DNA from 3 places in the Staphylococcus sp. FSL K6-0223 genome. Region 3 is predicted to be linked to each of the others. Evidence: riboswitches for the same ligand, from Rfam matches in the RefSeq annotation. Region 3 holds a riboswitch; each other region holds the start of a gene.
The links. A riboswitch is a leader RNA that binds a small molecule or an ion and turns the genes downstream of it on or off. The one in region 3 is predicted to bind thiamine pyrophosphate.
Positions count from the first base shown of each region.

Region 1: it holds a riboswitch for thiamine pyrophosphate, as region 3 does, so the genes downstream of both, tenA (thiaminase II) here and MHI13_RS00865 (ABC transporter substrate-binding protein) in region 3, are expected to answer to the same signal.
Region 2: it holds a riboswitch for thiamine pyrophosphate, as region 3 does, so the genes downstream of both, MHI13_RS02035 (thiamine phosphate synthase) here and MHI13_RS00865 (ABC transporter substrate-binding protein) in region 3, are expected to answer to the same signal.

Region 1 covers NZ_JBBOYX010000003.1:182,889-191,285, forward strand. The annotation lists gene thiM (hydroxyethylthiazole kinase) at 1-326, opposite strand, end outside; gene thiD (bifunctional hydroxymethylpyrimidine kinase/phosphomethylpyrimidine kinase) at 319-1,140, opposite strand; gene tenA (thiaminase II) at 1,133-1,822, opposite strand; TPP riboswitch at 1,900-1,998, opposite strand; gene MHI13_RS18110 (transglycosylase family protein) at 2,118-2,843, opposite strand; gene MHI13_RS18115 (single-stranded DNA-binding protein) at 3,238-3,633, opposite strand; gene MHI13_RS18120 (YwpF-like family protein) at 3,824-4,267, shown strand; gene fabZ (3-hydroxyacyl-ACP dehydratase FabZ) at 4,347-4,784, opposite strand; gene murA (UDP-N-acetylglucosamine 1-carboxyvinyltransferase) at 4,829-6,094, opposite strand; gene MHI13_RS18135 (DUF1146 family protein) at 6,204-6,437, opposite strand; gene MHI13_RS18140 (F0F1 ATP synthase subunit epsilon) at 6,578-6,982, opposite strand; gene atpD (F0F1 ATP synthase subunit beta) at 7,002-8,397, opposite strand, start outside.
Region 2 covers NZ_JBBOYX010000001.1:431,048-439,444, forward strand. The annotation lists gene MHI13_RS02015 (HesA/MoeB/ThiF family protein) at 1-284, opposite strand, end outside; gene MHI13_RS02020 (thiazole synthase) at 284-1,051, opposite strand; gene thiS (sulfur carrier protein ThiS) at 1,053-1,253, opposite strand; gene thiO (glycine oxidase ThiO) at 1,237-2,352, opposite strand; gene MHI13_RS02035 (thiamine phosphate synthase) at 2,345-2,935, opposite strand; TPP riboswitch at 3,003-3,112, opposite strand; gene MHI13_RS02040 (MFS transporter) at 3,460-4,740, shown strand; gene MHI13_RS02045 (putative quinol monooxygenase) at 4,918-5,202, shown strand; gene MHI13_RS02050 (FUSC family protein) at 5,298-7,235, shown strand; gene MHI13_RS02055 (DUF2188 domain-containing protein) at 7,308-7,721, shown strand; gene MHI13_RS02060 (GTP pyrophosphokinase) at 7,877-8,397, shown strand, end outside.
Region 3 covers NZ_JBBOYX010000001.1:177,800-186,196, forward strand. The annotation lists gene MHI13_RS00860 (hypothetical protein) at 373-636, shown strand; gene MHI13_RS00865 (ABC transporter substrate-binding protein) at 864-1,775, opposite strand; TPP riboswitch at 1,836-1,937, opposite strand; partial or broken gene MHI13_RS00870 (hypothetical protein) at 2,260-2,343, opposite strand; gene MHI13_RS00875 (PTS sugar transporter subunit IIC) at 2,303-3,304, shown strand; gene argF (ornithine carbamoyltransferase) at 3,483-4,481, shown strand; gene arcC (carbamate kinase) at 4,503-5,432, shown strand; gene bioB (biotin synthase BioB) at 5,682-6,647, shown strand; gene MHI13_RS00895 (hypothetical protein) at 6,706-7,497, opposite strand; gene MHI13_RS00900 (hypothetical protein) at 7,512-8,219, opposite strand; gene MHI13_RS00905 (HTH domain-containing protein) at 8,293-8,397, opposite strand, start outside.

The sequences.
Region 1 (8,397 bases), on a different contig from region 3:
ATTTGTTCTAAAAATCTCTTACAAAATTGTTTTCTGTAAGAAGACGCGCCTACTGCCACTGGGTCGAAGACAATTGGCGTACCTTGTTCGTTAGCGATTCTCCCTATTTTCATGATATCTTCTTCATTATCATGAGTTAGTGTACCTATATTAATCACTAATGCACTTGCCACTTTGTAAAATTCTTCTGCTTCTTCAGGTGCTTCACTCATTGCTGGACTTGCTCCTAAACTAAGTAACCCGTTAGCTGTAAAATTTTTAACAACGTCATTGGTATAGCAAACAATAAGTGGATTTTCTGAACGTAATCTTTCTAAATTATTCATCATCTAAACCTACTTTCTTTAAATATGCAAAGTGATTCACTGGACCTCTTCCTTTACCAATTTCAGGCGTATGTTCAATACTCATTGAAATAAACGACTTAGCTTTTTCTACTGCTTGATATATAGAACGACCTTTAGCTAGTTCTGCAGTGATTACTGCTGAAAATGTACAACCAGTTCCGTGTGTATGTTTAGTATCGAAACGTTTATTTTCAAAAGTATAAACATCGTCCTTCGTAAATAAGAAATCTTTAGCGTTATTTAAATCAGCAGAATGACCACCTTTAATAACAACGCCTTTACTACCAATCTCATTGATAAAAATATCTCCTGCTTTGCGGATATTGTCTTCACTATCTATTTTCAAACCAATAATTTCCTCTGCTTCAGGAATATTTGGTGTTACAACATCAGCTAAAGGTAATAAGGTAGTTTGTAAGTGAGATTTAGTATCATCGTCCATGAGTGAATCTCCACTCTTCGCCAACATAACAGGATCAATAACATAAGGAATATCTGAATACTTTTTCAAATAACTTTGTATCAGTTCCATTGTTTCTTTAGTCGCAATCATTCCTGTTTTTATAGCATGTGGTAATTCATCATCAAAAACACTATCAAGTTGCTCTTGTACCCAACTTGTTTCCAAATTATGAATGCTCTGAACACCTAGAGTATTTTGAGCGACAATGCTAGTGATTGCTGCCATACCGTATACGCCACATGAATGGAAAGATTTTAAATCAGCCATTACCCCTGCGCCACCAGTGGGATCTGTTCCAGCTATCGTTAATGCTATTTTAGGTTTATTCATGGTTTTCTCCTCCAAAATCCCATTTTTCATCGATATAAGCCATATTAAAGAAATGACGCTCATGTACTGTACTTTGCAAGAAGTTTTCTTTGATTTCATGCTTTTCTTTGTCAGTACATTCTTCTGTTAAACGATCCATCAATTGATCGAAAACATCAACAAGTGGATCCATTTCAGTACTATAAAAATCAAACCACTTTGCGGTAATTGAATCTTTATTTAATTTAGGATCTTTAATCGCACGCTTAGCTATAACTGCATAGACGTAAGGACAAGGTGCCATTGCAGCTATAGTGTATGCTGCATTTTCATGAGCATAAGCATTATAATACATATGCTTAATATAGTGATCTCCACTTGGTGGCCAAACTTTTTCTTTAACAATTTCTTCATAAGATTCATTGATATAATCAGCCAGTACTTCATGTGCCTCTACTTCACCATCTAACATGAATTCAATCTGTTCGACTAAGAATTTTACATCTTGCATAGTGTGAACCTTTGGAATAAGTAAGGCATATAAGTTTGTAAATTCTTTTAAATATGATGCATCCGCTCTTAAATATTGACGTACTGCTTGTTTAGGTAAAGTCCCAGCTAATAATTCTTGAATAAAGTTATCATTGTAAATTCTTTCAATAATTGGTTGAGCTTCTTCCCTTAATTCTTGTGAAAATTTCATTAAATAAGCCTCCTTGGATAATAAAAAAACTACTTTCCAACAATGAAAAGTAGCTAAATCTGGGCATAGCGATGCTTATTTGATAAAGACTACTTTCCTACGTTGGTACTAACCAAATCAGGTTATAAGGGTCTGAATCATATCATCTCAGCCTTGTGGCTCCCCTAGTAGTTAATATTTATTTAATTCAATAATTACATTATCAAACGACTCTCACTAAATCAATTAAATGTGCTTCTAAATAAAAAAACCATCTTCTCATACTGAGAAGATGGTTAATAATCATATATTTAAATTATGCAGTTACCCATTGGCTAGCGCCTGCAGTGTTGTATAATTTAACTGCTGCAGCGTCTTGTACGCTTTCTGGAGCGTTAGCTGGAGATTGACCTTGATATTGACTTGGAGCTACTGAATCCCAAGTTGATTGTAAGAATTGATATTTACCAGCTGCGCCAGTTGATGGGTTGATAGCGTGGATGTCGCCACCTGATTCACGTTGAGCAATTTGTTTTAAGTGTGAATTTACGTTTACTGATGAACCACTTGAAGCTTGGTTTGATGAAGCTTGACTACTTGCAGTGTTGTTAGTTGGTGCACTGTAAGAAGTAGTTGCTTTAGCTTGTGGTTGTTGAGTTTGCTCAGTTTGTGGAGCAGAAGTTTGTTCTGGTTGAGCTTGTTGAGCTTGGCTAGTTTGTTGTTGTGAACTTACTTGGTCAGCTGAAGTTTGGTTGCTTACATCTTGTTGTGGAGTAGCTTGACCATTTTGTGCATAGTTCCAGCTCCAGTGAGTACCATTTGATTCAAAGTGATAATTGAAACCATTGTAATCAAAGTTTACGTTATAAGCACCTTTTTGGATAGGGCTTTCGTTTAATGATTGGTCATTTGATTGAGCTTTTTGAGCTAATTCTGCTTTATCAACGTTTGTTGCTTCACTTGCGTGTGCGTCGTGTCCAGCATTACCTGCTACAACGCCTAATCCTACTGCTAATGATGATGCAATAATTGTCTTTTTCATTATTAAAAATCCTCCTAAAAGTGATTTGTTTTCTTAACTAATTTACAAGTACTACTCTAACATCTGTATAAACAGTGTAGGTTACAGTGAAATAAAAAAAACAAGCTCTTTTTTACACTCGAATTACAATGAATATTAATTATAATTGGAATTAAATTTCTACTCAAAACTGTCATGACAGTTTTGAGATTGTATCGATTCTTAAACAAGTTTGTAATATAATTGAAATCTGTCAGATAATTATAAGTTGATTGAATGATTGATGACTTAAATATTAAAAGCGACCTTACTTTAATATTGGCCGATCAAAGTAGGTCGCTTGAGTATAATTGAAAGAAAAGGATAATTTAATTTTTATTAAAAATAGGATGGAGTTTAGGGAGAGAATTAATTTTTAGATATTAATAATTTCAATGTCGTCTGAATGATAAGTGTCTTCATCGTATTGATTTTGAGAGAGGATTTCATTATGTTTAGTTTTTGGAGACATAAATTTAATTGTTTCTACATATAGTTCGGTTACAAAATGCGTTTGTCCTTCTTTTTCATATTTTCTTGAACGCATTTGTCCTGTTATACCTACTAATGTACCTTGACAAGTATATTTTTCGATATTGGTTGCTGTTTTGCCGAAAGCTTTACACAATAAATAATCACTTGATATTTCATTATTTTCATCTTTGTAATTTCTTTCAGTTGCTACACAAAATGTTGCGACCTTACTATCCTCCTTCTCATAAATTTGAGCATCTTTAGTCAACCTTCCTACTATTACTATTTTGTTTAACATGTGTCACCTCCTTCTTGTAATACATAATAATTGACGGGTTATAATTTGGTCAAAATTACAAATACCCTTAAAATGATAGCTATTTGTAGTATGTTTTTGATATATTTAAAGAAAATAATCATTAATTAAGTTCATAACTGCTTATAATTTAATTTATTGTATATTTAAAAAACAATTGGGATGTGAAATAATGAAAACATTTAAGGCTGTTCGGTTTCAAATTGTAAATGAGAATGGTGGCGTTTCAGAATATGAAATCGAAGATGGCGTTATCATAAATAAAGAAGGTAGTGGAACAGGCTGGTTACTTGAGATTGTTATTTCAAATGAGCACTATGAAACATTTAAAACATATATGGATGATAAACAATTATTAGATATTAGAGTAGTCATCACTAGACCTGCAAATGATCCGGCTTTATTTGATGCTACGGTTAAAAATGTCGCTAATTTTAAAAAAACAATGTCTGTTGTTTTTGAATGTCATATCTATACGTTACGACAAGTCTATGCCGAAAGCTTACTAGAGGAATTGGTAGATGATGGTTTAACTGGTGAAGAGCTTAAGAAAACCTTTAATCGAATGATGCAATCTAAACCTAAACTAAAAGAAGAAAAATTTGAAAGAAATTAAATAAATAAAAAAGGAGTGTATTAGGAACTAATTCATCTAAATTAGTTCTTGATACACTCCTTTTATAATATGGAATAGTTTAAGCATCTTGAATAGCAAATGTTAGTTCACAGCTACAAGCAAGTTGACCATCGACTGTAGCTTTCGCACTACCTTTACCGATTGGACCTTTAATTTTAGTAATCTCTACTTCTAACATTAACGTATCACCAGGTGTCACTTGTTTTTTGAAACGACATTTATCAATACCAGCGAATAAAGCTATTTTACCTTTATTCTCTTCATTGTTTAACATCGCTACGGCTCCAGTTTGAGCTAGTGCTTCAGTTATTAATACTCCTGGCATTACTGCGTATTCAGGAAAATGCCCTTGGAAAAATGGTTCATTACCAGAAACTTGCTTTAAACCCACGCAACGTTTTCCTTCTTCATATTCAACAACTCTATCAATTAATAAGAACGGTTGTCTATGAGGGATAATTTGTTTAATTTGATTATAGTCAAAAATTGTTTCCATTATATTAAACCTCCAAAATGTAAACTTTGATGTTTAAAAATGATTTAATCATTAATACGCTTAATATCAGCACCAAGGTCTTTTAATTTTCCATGTAAATTTACATAACCTCGATCTAAATGTTTAAGTTCAGTAACTTGAGTAGTACCATCTGCAACTAAACCTGCTAAGATCAATGCTGCTGCAGCTCTTAAATCTGTAGCTTTAACTTGCGCGCCTTGTAATTGACTTTTTCCTTCAATTTTAGCGCTTCTACCTTCAACATTAATATTTGCATTCATTCTTCTAAACTCGGCTACATGCATGAATCTATTTTCAAAGACCGTTTCAGTAATAACTTTATGCCCATTTGCTGTAAGTAATAAAGCCATCATTTGCGATTGCATATCAGTTGGGAAACCTGGATGTGGTAATGTTTTTACATCAACAGGCTTTAAGTCACCTTCAGCAGAAACTTGAATACCGTCTTCTTTGAAGTCTAAATTAACCCCCATCTCTTCAAGTTTATATACTAAGCTTGCCATATGCTCTTTGATGGCACCTCGAACAAAGATATCTCCACGTGTGATTGCACCGGCGATTAATAATGTTCCCGCTTCAATTCTATCTGGAATGATTGAATGTTCTACACCATGTAATTTATCAACACCGTGTATAGTGATTGTATCTGTTCCAGCACCAGTAATTTTACCGCCCATTTCATTAATATAGTTGGCTAAATCTACAATTTCTGGTTCTTTAGCAGCATTTTCAATAATTGATTTACCTGATGCAAGTGAAGCTGCCATGATAATGTTTTGTGTTGCTCCTACACTTGGAAAATCTAAATGAATTTGAGTACCTTTTAATCCATTTTTAGCATTAGCATAAATATTACCATTTTCTAAATGAATTTCGGCACCTAGTGCTTCAAATCCTTTGATATGTTGTTCAATCGGTCTACTACCAATTGCACAACCACCAGGTAACGCTACAATTGCATGTCCGAGTCTAGCAAGTAATGGCCCCATTACTAAAATACTCGCTCTCATTTTACTCACATATTCATATGGAGCCTCTTCATTCAATTTTTGAGTAGCATCAACTTTAACTGCATTCTCTTCTTTATTATATGAAACATCTGCATTAAGTGTTGATAAAACATTATTTATCGTCTCTACATCACTTAAAGCTGGAACGTTAACAAGTTTACTTTGCCCCTCTGAAGCTAATAAAGAAGCTGTTAATACTGGTAATACAGCATTTTTTGCACCTTCAACTTTAACTTCACCTGTTAATCGGTTTCCACCATTTATTACTATTTTATCCATCTTAAATCCTCCACTTATAACTCCTATTACTTATTCATTTCCCTGATTAATAAGTTAATATTCATTTTATAATTATATCCAGTTTTTGATATAAATAACAGTTTTTGAATTACTTTAATAAATACTTAACTTGAGTTGAATATTGTAATAAATCGACAATAAAATTACTTACCGATGTACCTATTAAAATAGCTACAAATATCATACAAATTTGCACTTGTAATGCATAACCTTTTTTAAAAAATTGATCTAATCTAACAGAGTTTAGAGCCCAATAGGCTATACAGATACATATTACATGTAAGATAAGGTGTACAATTGCAAATTGACCAAGATAATCCATGTTCTACTCCTTCGTAAGATTACTGTATAACATTGTACACGAAATAACTTGATAAAGATACTTTAATAATTCCGATTGTGAAATTAAAATATTTAATAAAAAAAGGTTCGAAGCGTATATAACGCCTCGAACCTTTTTTGTTATTTTAATTCAGCCACACGTAAACGGTTATTAGCTCGTTCTAACGCTCTTTTGGCTCTATTAATGTCACTGTTATCATCATCATCTTCTAAATGTGATTCTGCTCTCGACTTAGCCAATTTAGCTCTCTCAACATCGATTTCGCTAGCAGTTTCTGCTGTTTGGACGATAATTGATAATTTATGTTGTCTAACTTCAACAAAACCATCACTAACTGCTACATATTCGTTACCATTATGAAAGTTAACTTTAACATAGCCAGTTTTTAATGCGGCAACTGTTGGAATGTGTCCACTCATGATACCCATTTCACCAGCTGTTGTTTGTAATACAGCTAGTTCTACATCTTCTCGTTCGTAGACAGAACCATTAGGAGTGACAATATTTAGGCTTAATGTATTCATTATCCATACCTCCTAATTATTAGACTTCAACACCCATATCTTTGGCTTTTTCAATTACGTCTTGCATACTACCTACTAAACGGAAAGCATCTTCAGGAATATGATCGTATTTACCATCTAAGATATCTCTGAAATCTGATACTGTTGTTTTAACTGGTACATAAGAACCTTTTTGACCAGTGAATTGCTCAGCTACGTGGAAGTTTTGTGATAAGAAGAATTGAATTCTACGAGCACGTTCTACAGTTTGTTTATCTTCATCTGATAACTCATCCATACCAAGAATTGCAATAATATCTTGTAATTCTCTGTATTTTTGTAAAGTAGACTGAACTTCACGAGCAACATCGTAATGGTCTTGACCAACGATTGATGGTTCTAACGCTCTAGAAGTAGAAGATAATGGATCAACCGCAGGATAAATACCCATTTCAGTTAATTTACGCTCTAAGTTAGTTGTCGCATCTAAGTGAGCGAATGTAGTTGCTGGCGCAGGGTCTGTATAGTCATCGGCTGGAACGAATACAGCTTGAATTGAAGTAACAGAACCTTTATTAGTTGAACTAATACGTTCTTGTAATTGACCCATTTCAGTAGCAAGTGTTGGTTGATAACCAACGGCTGAAGGCATACGTCCAAGTAATGCTGAAACTTCAGAACCAGCTTGTGTGAATCTGAAGATATTATCAATGAATAATAATACGTCTTGGCCTTCTTCATCACGGAAATATTCTGCCATTGTTAAACCTGATAATGCAACACGCATACGAGCACCAGGTGGCTCGTTCATCTGACCGAATACCATCGCTGTTTTCTTAATTACACCACTATCGCTCATTTCATAGTAAAGGTCGTTACCTTCACGTGTACGTTCACCAACACCGGCGAATACTGAAATACCACCATGCTCTTGAGCGATATTATTGATAAGTTCTTGGATTAAAACTGTCTTACCAACACCGGCACCACCAAATAATCCAATTTTACCACCTTTAATGTAAGGTGCTAATAAGTCTACTACTTTGATTCCTGTTTCTAAGATTTCTACTTTAGTAGATAATTCATCGAAGCCAGGTGCTTGTCTATGAATAGGATCACGACGTACTGAATTATCAATCTTTTCATCTAAATCGATTGTTTCTCCTAATACGTTAAATACTCTTCCTAAAGTTGCATCACCAACAGGTACGCTAATATCTTTACCTGTATCTTTAACTTCCATACCTCTTTGAACGCCGTCAGTTGAGTCCATTGCGATTGTACGTACTACATCATCACCTAATTGAAGTGCAACTTCTAAAGTTAAATGAAGTGTGCTATCTTCTTTAGGAACTTCGATGTGTAAGGCATTGTTAATATCAGGAACTTCATTATGTTCAAAACGAACATCGATTACTGGACCCATAACTTGAGTT
Region 2 (8,397 bases), 250 kb from region 3:
ACATTTGAATTAATGTGTTCAATCTTTTGTTTAACTGCGTGAACTTTAGGGACCATATGATGAGCATCATCTTCAGTATAGAGTGCTTGGCGATGTAAATTAGATAATTCAACGATATCCATATCGACAATGGCTAAATGATGTGCACCCATACGTGCTAAAAGCTCCGCAACGTGACTTCCTAACGCGCCTGCACCAAGTATTAAAATGGTTGCATTGGAGAGGGCAGTTTGGCCATCCTCTCCAAATGCATGGTAACGCAATTGACGGTTATAGCGTTGCATTATAAGAATCCTAAACCTTCAGTAGGGCTTGATGCTTGGGCTGTATATTTTACTGGAATACGTCCTGATTCATATGAGAGACGACCTGCATGAATACCAAGTTTCATTGCTTCAGCCATTTTAACAGGGTCTTTTGCACCTGAAACTGCAGTGTTTAAAAGAATAGCATCAGCGCCTAATTCCATCGCATGACACGCATCTTTTGGTGAACCAATACCAGCATCCACAATAACGGGAACATTTGAATTTTTAATAATGTAACTTAAATTAAGTTGGTTATTAATACCACGTCCAGTACCAATTGGAGAAGCAAGTGGCATGACAGCATGAACACCTAATTCTTCTAAACGTTTCGCTAATACGACATCATTAGAAATGTAAGGACATACGATATAACCTTTTTCTAATAACACTTTACATGCTTCATATGTTTCAAATGGATCAGGTAACAATGTTTCATCGTCACCAATCACTTCGACTTTAATCATGTCACATACGCCAGCATGTTTTGCAATTTCAGCGATACGAATCGCTTCTTCAGCAGTTTTAGCGCCGGCTGTATTTGGAAAAGTAATAAAGTCTTTAAGATTAATATTTGCTAATGGATTAGGTAAGTTTTTATCATATAAATTCATACGTCTTACAGCAAAAGTCAGCACATTCGCTTCTGCTGCTTCAATCGCTTTTGTTTGCGTAGCTTCATCTTCAAATTTTCCTGTACCTAATAATAAACGAGATTTAATTTCTAATGGTCCAATGTTAAACATTTTATCCGCCTCCAACAAATTCTAATAATTCTAATCGATCATCTTCACGTACTGTATGTTGATCGTAGTCTTCTTGTTTAATTAAAGTTTTATTATGTTCGACAATGACACGTTTAGGATCTAATTCAAGAGATTCAAGTACAGATGTAATAGATTGTTCTGAATCAAAATTGAATGTGTCCCCATTAATGATACACTTCATGATTTAACCTCCTTGAAGCACTAAATGATTCATATCGACGCGGTTTAACACCGGTGAGTATCCAATTGGCGATATCACGACCAATAATAGGCGAAAGTAAAATACCGTTACGATAATGACCAGAAATCACATATAAATCTTCATCAATACGGTCCATTATCGGTATTTCTCCTTCAGTATATGGACGGACACCAGACCATTGTTTAATGACTTTGCCGTGTGCGAGTTCTGGTATACGTTCATTTGCAAAGTGGTGTAACCAAGAGATACCATCGTCTGTATTACCAACTGAATAGTTATCAAACTCGCTTGTGGCACCAATTAAGAAACGATTTGGATATTTTGGTACGATGTAACAGCCATTGGTCATAAATACGGTTTCTTTTAAATCCAAATGATCATTTTCAATCAGTAAGACTTCACCTTTTACACCGACTACATCTCTAGGTAATGAGTATTGAGTTAATAATTTAGATGTCCATGCGCCCGCTGCCACAATGACTTTCTTAGCTTGTAATGTGCCTTGTGACGTTTCAACATCGTAGTACCCATTTTGGCGATGAACAGATTGTACCTCTGTATTAAAATATCGCTTAATTTGACGTTGCTTTAAAGATGTAAATAAAGCTTTAGTGTAGTGATTGGCATTAATTTGTCCATCTTGTGGAATGTAAATAGCCATTTCACTTGATGTTACTGTACCATTCGTTAAATGAGTAAGTTCCTCATCTGAAAGAACAATGACGCTAGAATCTAAACCGCTTAAAAATTGATACTGCTTTTCTAAACTTTCAACATCTTCAGGACGATTAGCCACTTTAATTAATCCTGAATTTTGAAACTGAATATCAATACCTGTCTCATCTTCTAAATCTTGACATAATTGTGGAAAGAGACTTCGTGATTCAAGAGCAAGTCTAAATAAATCAGTATCTTCAGTAAATTCATTTTGAGCACCTAACATACCACCTGCTTTATATGATGCGTGTTTACCTGGCACGTCACGATCGATAAGTGCAATGTCAAGGTGAGATTGGCTTAATTGTCGCGCAATAGACATGCCAATCACGCCCGAACCTATGATTAAAACATCATGCATCTTTCAACCACTCCTTTCGCAACAGTTCAATTTGTTGTAAAGATGCGTTCATAAAAAAAGAAATCGCACAAATTCCTTTAAAACCATGAGGTAATTGAGGAATCGTTTTTTCAGTGATACCTCCAATGGCATAAATGGGAATAGGAATCTCTAACACACGTTGAATCTCTGCTTTTGATCGAGGCAATTGATTAGGTTTTGAAGGTGTCTTAAAAATGTGACCAAAAAAGACATAATCAAGATCGTGTTCATAAGCTGCTTTAACAGATTCAATTGAATGTGTAGACATACTTACTTCAATCTCTGGATGCGTTGATTTATAGCTAAATGCATCTTCATCCATTTCTCGAAAATGAATATGAGAGAGGTGAAGTTGTTCAAGTAAATGTACATCACTATGAATAATGATTTTTGATTTAGGGAATCCTTTTTCTATAAGTGATGTTAAAAATGAAGACAAATCACTTGATGACATGGGAGTACGAAACAATAAACCATCTATTCCATCCGAGATATCAAGAAAATGTTGTACATCATCATTGGTTAAATCTTTATATTTCGTTATCGCTATAAAAATGAACATCACTCCTTATTAAACAAAAAACGCTATTTCCCTGCAGTAGGGAAATAGCGTTTTGTTTAACTTTACGATATCCTAGTCGCCACTTTCCTACGCCAGTACAAACTGGATCAGGTTCCAGGAATTATAAAGTTCGTTCTTTACTCTCAGCCTTAAACAAAGGCACTTCCAGTGGATCGTTTATTCAGTTGTGTTTAAAATAAACATCAGCATTTTTGCTTCATTTTTATTCTACAACCTTTTTTAATAGAGTTCAAATACAAAAATAAATTAGATTTATAGTAATATATTTTTTAATCAAGAAACCACGTTTTATATAGCCATGTATAAATTAAATAAAAAATATTCAAAAAGTAATTGTAAACGTTTACAAAAACTGTTAATATTATAAAAAATATATCAGAAAGCCTATGAGATGAGGCTCGAAAGGCGGTTGGAAACAACAGGGAAAGACGTGATTGGGAGTTTTCATTGTCAACGTATAAGTAGAATCAACACAATTTTAAAGGGAAGCAGGAAAAATAATTATGGTACAAAGACAAAAGAAAAGTAAGGTTCGTTGGTATTTCGCTATCGCATTCTTTATTATTGGGGTTATTGCATATATGGATAGATCTAATATCTCATTTATTGCACCTCAAATGATGGAAGATCTTCACATGACAAAGCAACAATTTGGTTTATTAGCTTCATTCTTCTCACTGGGTTATGCATTGATGCAAGTCCCTTCAGGTATGTTAGCAGAGAAGTTTGGTCCGCGTAAGATGATTTCAATCGCATTATTATGGTGGAGTGCATTTACAATTTTAACGGGAATGATTAAACATCATGGTCTATTATATTTAGTACGTTTCTTATTTGGTATCGGAGAAGCGCCAATGTATCCATCTAATGCAGTATTCAATTCAACTTGGTTTGCTAAAGATGAAAAAGGGAGAGCATCGAGTGCGTTGTTAGCAGGATCATATTTCGGTCCAGTATTAGCACCAGTAGTTACCATCGCAATTGTTAATGCATTTAACTGGCAAGCTGTATTCTATATTTTCGGTGCGGTTGGTATTGTGATTGCAGCACTTTGGGCAATTATTGCTAAAGATTTACCTGAGCAACATCGCATGGTCAATGAAGCAGAAAAACAGTATATCATGCAACATCGTGATTTAGTAGAAACAACTAAATCCGTAGCACCTTGGAATCAATTTTTTAAACGCATGAGTTTCTATGCTATTGCAGGGCAATATTTCGTAGTTCAATTTGTTATTGCTCTATTCTTAATTTGGTTACCTACTTATTTAACTGAGCAATATCATGTACAATTTAAAGATATGACAATTAGTGCTTTACCATGGTTTATTATGTTTATTTTAATTTTATCTGCGGGTGCGATTTCAGATAAAATTTTGCATAGCGGTCAAAGTCGTTTTGTAGCGAGAGGGTTAATTGCAATTGTTGGCTTTATCGTATTTGCTATCTCCATCTTCTTTGCAGTTCATACACAAAACTTATATGTGACCATCTTTTGGTTATCACTTGGCTTAGGTGGTATGGGTATTTCAATGGGAATGAGTTGGGCAGCAGCAAATGACATTGGACGTAACTTTGCTGGTACAGTATCGGGTTGGATGAACTTATGGGGAAATATTGGTGCGTTAATCAGTCCGTTTTTAGCAGGTGCATTAGTATCATCACTTGGCTGGACAATGACATTCCAATTATTAATTATTCCAGCGGTGATTGCAGCTGTATTATGGTTCTTCGTGACACCAGACAAACCATTAATTAAAGACGAAAGTAGACATATTAAATAATATTTATACATTATCTACAAAAGTAAAAGCTTGGGACATCATCAGTTGTCTCAGGCATTTTTAATATATTGACTATCGATGACTGAATTGAAAATCAATGCGGCCTTTCTTCTTACTATCGTTTTCTTTTTATAATAGACGGGTAAAACGTTATAATTATATTTGGAAGGTGATTATATGATTATTATTAATGCGAAACTTAAAATTAAAGAAGATGTGCGTAATGACTATTTAGATTTAATGAACAAATTAGTTCAAAGTTCACGTCAAGAACCGGGTAATACATTTTATGCTCATTATGAAGATGTAGCAGAACATAACACATTCGTTGTTGTTGAAAATTATAAAGACCAAGAAGCGGTTCAAGCACATAACCATTCAGATCATTTCAAAGCATTTAGTGAAAATATAGGAAAATATGTCGCTGAAGAACCTGTCATTGATGTAGCAGAAACAAAATAATAACTAAACTTGCCTTGTCTAAGTGATATTTGTGCTTAGGCAAGGCGTTTTTCATGTTATGATAAGATGTATGAAAAATGAAAGGAAAGATAGTAGTGGGACATGTGATTGCTTCATTAATAAGGTTTGATAAGCCTAAAATTAATCTATGGAAAGGTATACGCCAAGGATTATTAATGATTATCCCAACATTGATAGGGTATTTACTAGGACATTTTAGTTTTGGTTTACTCGTAGCAACTGGAACTTTGGCACATACTTATGTATTTAAAGGTTCAGCACAATCCATGTTAAGAACAGTCATTATTTGTACGTTATCCTTTACCATTTGTATGATGCTTGGAACATTAACTGTCAATCAGCCAGTTCTGTACGGCGTATTATTATTAATCGTTACTGTCATTCCATTCTATGTATTTAATGTGTTAAAAATTGCGGGTCCTTCATCCACATTCTTTTTAGTTACATTTTGCTTATCCAGTAACTTACCTGACGCTCCAGAACAAGCACCGATTCGTGGCTTAGCGATTTTTATTGGAGGAATGTTAGCGACATTAGTCGTCATTTTAACTATTGTATTCCAAAAACAAAAAGCTGAAGATCGAGCGATTACCTCTGACTTTCAGACGATTAATAATTTAATGCATCACTTTAATGATGCTGAAAAATTTAAAGACATTTCACAAGACACAGTAACGAAATTTAAAAATTCAGAGAAACTATTGATTACATCGACTACTGCGATGAGTGAAAAGTTAAGTTCTCGCTTTGAAAAGTTATTGCTTCTTCATACATCAGCCCAAGGAATTTATGCCGAGTTACTTGAACTAAATGAAAAAAATATTCGTCCCATCCCTCAAGAATTGATTGAGATGATGGATATGATTACAAGAAATGCCTATAAATTATCTTCAAAACGAGAAAAATGGACGAAAAAAGTCGATGTGGATGAACCATTTGAAAGTTTGATGCAACACATACTTAAAATAGACGAAATTGCACAATTACAACCAGAACAAATAGAATCTGAAGCGAGTATTCGTAAGCCATTATATAGTAAACGTATCGTTCAAAACTTAACACTCGATTCCATTATTTTCCGCAATGCATTAACGTATGCTGTTATTATGGGCGCAGCTATTTTTGTCTCGTTATTTTTCAATATCCAACGTTCATATTGGATTCCATTATCCGCCCATACAGTATTATTAGGATTAACGACGATTCGGATGTTAGACCGTTCATTAGCACGTGGTCTTGGAACAATTGTAGGGACTTTACTTCTATCAGCCATACTCTTTTTCCAACCTCATTTAATTGTCGCAGTCATTTTAATGGGGCTGTCTGCTATGATGACAGAAGGATTTGTCGCAGCAAATTATGCTTTTGCAGTTATTTTTATTACAACACAAGTCATCCTGTTAAATGGTTTAGCCTCTGGTAATTTATCCATTGATATTGCGTATACACGAATTGTTGACGTATTGATCGGGATTGTGATTGCGGTCATTGGTGTTTTAATCATTAATCGAAAAAATGCGTCAACCATGTTACCTACTGTGATTGCAGAAGTGGTACGTAAAGAAGCGGTTATTTTCCAATATTTATTTTCAGAAAATAAATACCAAGATACAGCACGTGATAGAACAGAAAGTTTATCATTATCTGTAAAAATGAATAACATGACACAAGTGTACAATTCAGCTAATGGTGAATTATTCTCAAGTAAAGAGGCCATTCGTTATTATTATCCAAGTATTTTTGCCTTAGAAGAAATTAGCTTTATGTTAATGCGTGCAATGCAAGACAAACAACGTCAACGCATTTCAGAAAAACAAATGGGAGAATATCTTGTCACATTTGAAAATGTAGCAAAACATTTTGAATTACGCGGTAGTCTTAATGAAAAAGAATTGACGGATTTACCACAGTATAATTATTTAAAATCTGCCTTAATGAAGTTACAAGATAATTGTGTAGCAACACGTAAAGACGTTGATCATACAAATCATCAGAAAACGGTGGACGCTTAATATCAATGTATGACGTTTCATTATAGCGTAGGGTGGTAAAGCTTACTAAACACTATAGAGGAGCGTGACATCATGCCTTGGACAATGGATGATTATCCACAAACTTGGAAACATTTAGATGAATTAGAGCGTAAAAAAGCAATTGATATTGCAAATGCGATGTTAAAAGATGGCTACAAAGAGGGAGACGCTATTCCTATTGCAACAAAACAAGCAGAAGAATGGTACAAAGATGCCAGTAAAGAAGAATTAGAAGAATTAAAACATAAACATATTACTCAACATCAAAAAGATCCATCAGCACGACCTGAACTGAATGATGAAGATGTTCATGTATATTATGAAGATCATGAATGGAAAGTCAAAACAGAAGATGCAAAACAAGCGTCTGATACATTTAGTACTAAAAAAGAAGCAAAACAACGTGCTAAAGAAATTGCTGATAATCGTGATACACAAGTGATTGAACATAAAAAAGATGAATAATGTATAAAGTCCGAATAGCAATTAAATCTGCTATTCGGCTTTTTTTATGACTAAATGACTCAGACTAAATGAGTAGCGTAAAGTCTAGGTTATCATTTTTAGTTCACTTAAGAGTTAGATATAATATACAGTGATGATTAAAGGAGGCAACAAATATGTACGTAGAGAGAAAACCATCATTGTACATTGAAGAGTTACGCAGTGAATTCAAAGAAAATATTAATAAGTTTAAGAATGGAGATGAAGCATTCGATAAACTCGTGGGTTTCGTAGAACTCGATCATTTATACTCTTCTGCATTAAAAGAGATTAGTACAAAATTAGATATTTTAGATGACAATTTTAATCATATTTACAAACATAATCCAATTCATCATATGGAACGTCGCGTCAAAGAAATGACGAGTTTAGTTAAAAAATTGCAACGTAAAGGTTTAACTATAGATGCAGAAACAGCGAAAACCAATATTTTAGATATCGCTGGTATCCGTGTGGTGTGTAATTATCTTGAAGATATTTATGTGATTGAGAAGTTATTATTAAAACAAGAGGACGTTAAATTACTTAAACGTAAAGATTATATTGAACATCCAAAAGAAAATGGTTATCGCAGTCTTCATATAGTCGTGTCGATTCCAGTTTTTCTAGCCGATAGAGTAGAGGCTACACCAGTAGA
Region 3 (8,397 bases):
TTTAGAGCATTTAGCCACCTTTATGAAAATATTGAACTGATGGATGTCCCAAAATGTTTTACATTATTAATGCTATCAGACATTAAATTTTTGAAACTCTTCAACATAACAAAATTTCTTATGACGCTCACTTTTTCATTAGCTTTATCCTTAACAATATCAGTAGCAGATTTACCACTGAAAAATTTCTATTCAGACAAGAGTAATATGCCTGTAACGACTACTAAATCTAATCCCGCTCCTATTGGTCTAGCAATATTTGCTCCTATAGAAGTTGAGAACTATGTTGATACATTTGAGAATCTTTTAATTAATATATGTAACATTTTGATAATATGAATTTATGAATAATTAAAAAGGAGCATTTTAGGTATGAAGCAATATATGTTATTAAAAGTATTGTTAAGTGTATCTATTGTAACAGAGTCTGTTGTAGCTCCAATAGTAGTATCTAATGCTAATCAAATTCATGCAGCTGACAAACAAGATGGTATTAGTAACTTAACTCAAAAAAATAAAAGTGTTCTACATTTATCTATTACCGATAGTAATATTACTGGTAAAATAAATGATAATGAAATCTTAACACTATCAGATGGTAAGACGACAAAACAAATTGGTATAAATGTACTTTAGGTACAGCTACTGATGCTGTTATTGACGGCATATCTGGTGGCGTTACTGGTGCTACAGCTTACATGTTCTTTCTCAATTAAGGAAAAATGAAGTAGTTCAGTTCTAGGTAGCGGCAATGCTAAAAATGAAGAAATATATTTAGATATTGAAGAGAATGGCAATATTTTAGAAGTAAAAGAGTCTCTTACAATTTAAAAATTGTAGAGACTCTGAATATAAACTTGAGTTTAGTTAGCATATCTACTAAATAGTAATTGATTTGTGAAATATTCTTTAGGTTCGATTGTTTTTTTAATTTTACCTGTTTCTTTTAACCATAATTGTAAATCATTGTAAAAGTCAGAACTCATTGATAAATCGTTAGTGAAACATTTTGCTGTGGCTTGTATTGTGGATTTGTTTAAATCTTCACTTACGTCTGTATTCGTATATGAAGAATAGATACTAATTGCTTCTTCAAGGTTAGTCTTAATGTATTGAATTGCTTTTTGTATAACTTTAATAAATGTTTTGATTTTTTCTTCTTCAGAGTGTAACTTATCAGGGGTAGTGATAAAAATTAATTGGCAAAAGTCAGGAACATTGTAATCTTTTAATGCGAAATAATCGACATTTAATCCTTTACTTTTTGCTTCTAAAATTTCAAAGTTTTCAAAGATAAGTGTTGCTGCATCTGCTTTATCATTTAACAATGCATCAGTATGATAAAAACTATTATTTACTGGTATAATATCACCATCTGTATATTGAGCACCATCAGTTTCAATCATGGTTTTTGCAATAGCAATACCACCAAGACCTGGAGCTCCTGGATACTGGAGACGTTTGCCAATTAAATCTTTTGGTGTTTTAATACCTTTATCTTTTTTATACATTATACCGCCATTGGTATGTAAGAATCTTGCGAAGCCTACAACATTTTGGTTGGATGCTTTATCTTCTACTAAATGGATAGGTTCTGTAATTGCGATATCCATTGTACCTTTTTCGATTTCATCTAAAGCATCAAAATGTTCTTCAGGTTCAATCATCTCAATCTCTAAATTTTGTTCCTTAAACCATCCTTTTTCTATACCTAAAATTAATGGCATGTGATCAGGATTTAAAAACCATTCTAAACCAACTCTTAATTTTTCCATAAGAAAATCCTCCAATAACTCAATTTTCTACGCAAAAAAGTGAATACTGAAAGACGTCAAGTAATATGTAAGTCACTTTCCTACGATGGTACTAACCAACAGGTTTAAGGGTTGAAAGTAAGTACTTTCTCTCAGCAATCAATCGCACCCCTAGTGAATATGTTGTTATATACATTAACATAACATATATTCTAGGTTAATTAAATCTGATATTTTGTTTACATTTACTTTATCAGATTATTTCATTTGTATATTTATATCATTTTGTCGATCATTTCATAATGTGTAAGATAGATATATTTTGAAGTAATTAAGTAAAAAATAAACGGAATTTTCAATTTAATTTAAAAAATTAAAAAATTCCGTGAAATATATTTCGTTTTTTAGTAAACTGTCTACTAAGGAAGAAAGTAAGTAGTGAGATATTGTCTGATTTGAAGCCATACCTCACATCTAAATTAAATATAAGGGGATGACAGTAGATTATGGATTTATTAATTGGTACGTTGTTTTTAGTTTTAGTCTTAGTGATTTTTACGTTATTTACATATAAAGCACCTAGTGGTATGCGTGCGATGGGAGCTTTAGCTAATGCAGCCATTGCGACATTTTTAGTAGAAGCTTTTAACAAATATGTAGGTGGAGAAGTATTTGGTATTAAATTTTTAGAACAACTAGGTGACGCTGCGGGAGGTCTTGGTGGTGTCGCTGCTGCTGGGTTAACTGCCTTAGCTATTGGTGTTTCACCTGTGTATGCATTAGTTATCGGAGCTGCTTGTGGTGGTTTAGACTTACTTCCAGGGTTCTTTGCTGGGTATATTGTAGGTTATCTTATGAAATATACAGAAAAATATGTTCCAGATGGTGTAGATCTTATTGGTTCAATCGTTCTTCTTGCACCACTTGCACGTTTAATTGCGACGGGTTTAACGCCAGTAGTGAATAATACATTACTAAAAATTGGTGACATTATTAAAAGTAGTACGGACACAAATCCAATTATTATGGGGATTATTCTTGGAGGCATTATTACGGTTGTAGGTACAGCACCGTTAAGTTCAATGGCTTTAACCGCATTACTTGGTTTAACTGGCGTGCCAATGGCCATTGGTGCTATGGCTGCATTTAGTTCGGCATTTATGAATGGTACGCTGTTCCATCGTTTAAAATTAGGAGATCGTAAGTCAACGATTTCAGTAAGTATTGAACCGTTATCTCAAGCTGATATTGTCTCTGCTAATCCGATACCAGTGTATGTGACAAACTTCTTTGGAGGAGCTGTTGCAGGTTTAATTATCGCTTTATCTGGTATGATCAATGACGCAACAGGTACAGCAACACCCATTGCAGGATTCTTAGTGATGTTTGGTTTTAATAGTCCAATGAAAGTGATTATCTATGGTGTTGTAATGGCCATTGTGGGTGGTTTAGCAGGTTTTCTTGGTTCTCTTGTATTCAAAAAATATCCGATTGTTACAAAACAAGATATGATAGATCGTGAAGCAAAAAGAAAAGTTAAAACAGCATAAATATGAGTGACTTCTTTGTCAAAATATGGCAAAGAAGTTTTTTGTTGTATGTTTTAAATTTTCTATCTTATGTTTTTTGTGTAATAATATAATAAAAAGTTACACATATTGTAACGTTCATACACATCATGTGTATTGAATTTTAAATGCTAAATCTCTGACAAAGGAGTGGGCTAAGATGCAAAATTTAAGAAATAGAAATTTTTTAACATTACTTGATTTTTCAAAAAAAGAAATGGAATTCTTACTTAATCTCTCTGAAGATTTAAAACGTGCAAAATATGCTGGTATTGAACAACAAAAACTTAAAGGTAAAAATATCGCTTTAATTTTCGAAAAAAATTCTACACGCACACGTTGTGCGTTTGAAACAGCAGCTTATGATCAAGGTGCTCATGTGACGTATCTTGGGCCTACAGGTACACAAATGGGAGTAAAAGAAACGGCTAAAGATACGGCTCGTGTTTTAGGTGGGATGTATGACGGTATCGAATATCGCGGATTTTCTCAACGTACTATTGAAGAAATTGCAGAATATGCTGGTGTTCCGGTTTGGAATGGTTTAACGAATGAAGATCATCCAACACAAGTGCTTGCTGATTTTTTAACTGCAAAAGAAGTATTAAAAAAACCTTATGAAGACATTCATTTCACATATATTGGTGATGGACGCAATAATATGGCAAATGCATTGATGCAAGGCGCAGCTATTATGGGAATGACATTCCATCTTGTGTGTCCGAAAGAGTTAAGACCTAAAGATGAGTTACTAAAAACATGTCAGTCATTGGCTGATAAAAACGGCGGTACTATTTTAGTGACTGACAATATTGACCAAGGGGTGAAAGGATCGGATGTGATTGCTACAGATGTGTGGGTATCGATGGGTGAACCTGACGATACTTGGGAAGAACGTATTAAATTATTAGAACCTTATCGTGTAACAAAAGAATTAATAGAAAAAACAGGCAATCCACATACCATTTTTGAACACTGTTTACCTGCTTTCCATAATGCAGAAACAGAAATTGGTAAACAAATTAAAGAAAAATATGGTTTGAATGAAATGGAAGTCACAGATGAGGTCTTCGAAAGTGATCGTTCTGTTGTCTTTCAAGAAGCCGAAAACAGAGCACATACGATTAAAGCAGTAATGGTGGCAACTTTAGGCGAATAGAGAAAAAAGGGGGACCTATGGATGTCTAAAATCGTGGTCGCATTAGGTGGCAATGCTTTAGGGGAATCACCGAAAGAACAATTAGAGCTTGTAAAAGGAACAGCTCAATCATTAGTTGGTTTAATAAACAAAGGATATGAAGTTGTCATTAGTCATGGGAATGGACCACAAGTGGGAAGTATTAATTTAGGATTAAATTATGCAGCAGAACATGAACAAGGCCCGCCTTTTCCATTCCCTGAATGTGGCGCAATGAGTCAGGCGTATATTGGCTATCAAATGCAAGAAAGCTTACTTAACGAACTCCATACTTTAGGTATCAATAAAGAAGTTGTAACACTCGTGACACAAGTCGAAGTAGCAAACGATGATCCAGCGTTTCAACATCCAACGAAACCTATTGGCTTATTTTATACAGAAGAACAAGCAGATAAAATGAGACAAGAAAAAGGATATACATTTATGGAGGATGCAGGACGTGGGTACCGTCGCGTTGTGCCCTCTCCTCAACCTATTAATATTGTTGAACTTGATAGTATTGAAACACTCATTAAACATGGTACGCTTGTGATTGCAGCTGGTGGCGGCGGCATCCCAGTTGTTAAGGAACAAGGTCGTTATCAAGGTGTCGATGCAGTCATTGATAAAGATAAGACAAGTGCATTACTTGCAGCTCATTTACAATCGGATCAATTAATGATTTTAACAGCCGTTGATTATGTTTATATTAATTACGGAAAAGACAATCAAGAAGGACTAAGTGACGTTACAGTCGATGATATGAAAGAATATATTGCCGATAATCAATTTGCGAAAGGCAGTATGTTGCCAAAAGTAGAAGCAGCTCTTCAATTTATTGAAAAGAATCCCAAAGGTAGTGTGTTGATTACTTCTTTATCAGGTTTAAATGATGCGCTAGAAGGTAAAATTGGTACACGTATTACAAAATAAATAGTTATATTAAATCGCTTGAGCCTAATATATGTATTTTACATATGTAGGCTCAAGTTTTTTTATGAGTTACTCAAATATCTAATAGTTACAAGTTCTACTTCGGATTGTCTGAGGTTATATTCATAGACCATTTCATTTTAAAACATCCTTTGATTTAATCAAAGAATAATGTAAACTTATTATTATATAAAGTTTACAATTATGAGTTTTATTAGTGTATTTTAAAAGATAGGAGTGACAAACATCATGACATTAAATCTAGCAGAACGTGTATTGAATGGAGAAGCGTTAACTAAAGAAGAGTGTCTAAGTCTATTTCAAGACGAAACGATTGATACGTTTGAATTATTAAATGAAGCCTATATAGTAAGAAAACATTATTACGGTAAAAAAGTAAAACTGAATATGATTTTAAACGCGAAAAGTGGCATATGTCCGGAAGATTGTGGTTACTGTGGTCAATCTGTCAAAATGAAAGAAAAACAACGTTATGCTTTAGTGGACCAAGAACAAATTAAAGCAGGGGCACAAGTCGCGACAGACCATAAAATTGGAACGTATTGTATTGTAATGAGTGGACGTGGTCCTTCGAATAAAGAAGTAAATCATATTTGTGATACGGTAGAAGATATTAAAGCTATTCATCCACAACTTAAAATTTGTGCGTGTTTAGGTTTAGTCGATGATGAACAAGCGACACAATTAAAAGAAGCCGGTGTTGATCGCTATAATCATAATTTAAATACAAGTGAACGTTACCATGAGGAAGTTGTTTCAACACATACATATGAAGATAGAGTGAATACGGTTGAAATTATGAAAGAACATAATATTTCACCATGTTCTGGTGTGATTTGTGGCATGGGAGAAACAGATGAAGATATTATCGATATGGCATTTGCGTTAAAAGAGATTGATGCAGACAGTATTCCAGTAAACTTCTTACATCCGATTAAAGGTACCAAGTTTGGTGGGTTAGACTTGTTATCTCCAACAAAGTGTCTACGTATCTTAGCTCTGTTTCGATTGATTAATCCTACTAAAGAAATTCGAATTGCGGGTGGTCGTGAAGTCAATTTACGTTCACTTCAAGCAACTGCACTTCAAGCAGCCAATTCTATCTTTGTAGGCGATTATTTAGTAACAGGCGGACAACCTAATGAGCTTGATTACCAAATGATTGAAGATATGGGATTTGAGATAGACGGGTAGTGAACATATTATAAAACACCTTCTAGCAGTTTTGGTTAGAAGGTGTTTTATTTAATATCTATTTTTCAGTATTTTTTCTTGCTTTATACGCATGAGTTGCTGCTGCACTTGCATTTTGAGAAGCTTCTGCGGCATTTTCATTGGCTGCTCTAGCGCTATGTGCCGCTCTTTCTGCCCATATTGCAGATGCTTGGGAATTGGATGCTGCTAATTCTGACGCGTATTTTGCTGCTTTAGCATCTACACTTGTTTGAGTAACAGTAGAAAGAATTTGTTGTTGTTGTCCTTCCATACGTGCTTGATGTGATTCTGTTTCATATAAATTAATAGCTTCTTTTAAAGTATCAGCGCGTTGGTTATAAAGATAACTAAACATTGAACGTAAAGAATGAATGTGAGTATAAGCTTTTGGAATACGTTGTTGGGCTTTAGAAGCTGCTACAGTGTGGTGTATATCAGTTAATGTGTGTTGATGACGTTGAATATTATGTTGATGCTGTTGAATATCGGGTTGATCTTTCAGCTCTTTTTCAGCTTTTTTATATCCTTTCGATTTAGTAATTGATTTGTTTTCAGGTCTGATATTTTTATTTTTGACGAACCAGACGATAAGTAAAATGAGTCCAATCATCATAAGGCTAGTTGAGTGATAGATAAACAATGATATGAGTATCATCACAAGACTCGGTAATAATAATATTAACATGTTTTTCTTTTTGACTTGTTTTAATGTTAAGTGTTTTATCTCTTGTTCTTCTTGACGAATGAGTTTATTTTGAAACTCTTTTTGATCATGTGCTTTAATTAATAATGCGATATCTGACATTAACTGTTCTTTTGTTTGATACATATATTAACTACTCCTTATTCCATATTGAAATCTGAGAATTTAACTTGTGTAACGTCTTTATCTTTAGGTGAGAGGTCAACGAGTTTTTGATGTTTATTATCTAATTTAATCATTGTATATTTATAATCGTCATCATCCGCATCATCTCCTCTAAGGGCTGAAGGATTTGCTGTAAAGGTTCCAATATACTCTACATTTTTAGTGGGATATTGAGATTGACCTGTTTCAACGCTTGTATAAAACATAAAACTATCTTTGTCGGTAGCGGATTGATTCATCGCCTTACCAATATCATTTTGGAAATCTTTTTTAGAAATGTTATTTGTAGTTAGTAATGTGAATAAAGGTTTTCCGTTATCTGTGGTTAATTCTATATAGCTTTTAACATCTTGATAAGGTGTTTCGTCATAGTCAACGTCTTTACTATCTAGTGTTTTTTTGACTTCGTTGGCATCTAACTTACTAATTAAGCTAGGTGGAATTTCTAAAGAATCATCGAATGCAATCATTTTCATCTTGCCGGCTTTCGTGAGGTATATCCAATCTACTTTTGATTCTCCATTGGAATTACTTACGGTATATAAAAAGTGTTCCTTTTTATCATTAATAATATCTTTAATAGAAATATCTTTTTTATGTTCGATACTTTGGCTACATCCTGTCAGTGAAAAAGTGAATATTGCTAAGCTCATTATGATGAGGAAAGGTTTGAATTTTTTCATAGTAACAGCTCCTTAATAAAATTTTTAAAATGAACATGTAGGATGTATATATTACAACCTACATGTTATGAGGTCATACTTCATTTCTTAGATAAATCATTTGTAGTTTGATAAGTTCTACGGTGAATTGTTTTAATAGATGATCAGGAGAAATCAATCGTAACGAGCGATGATATTG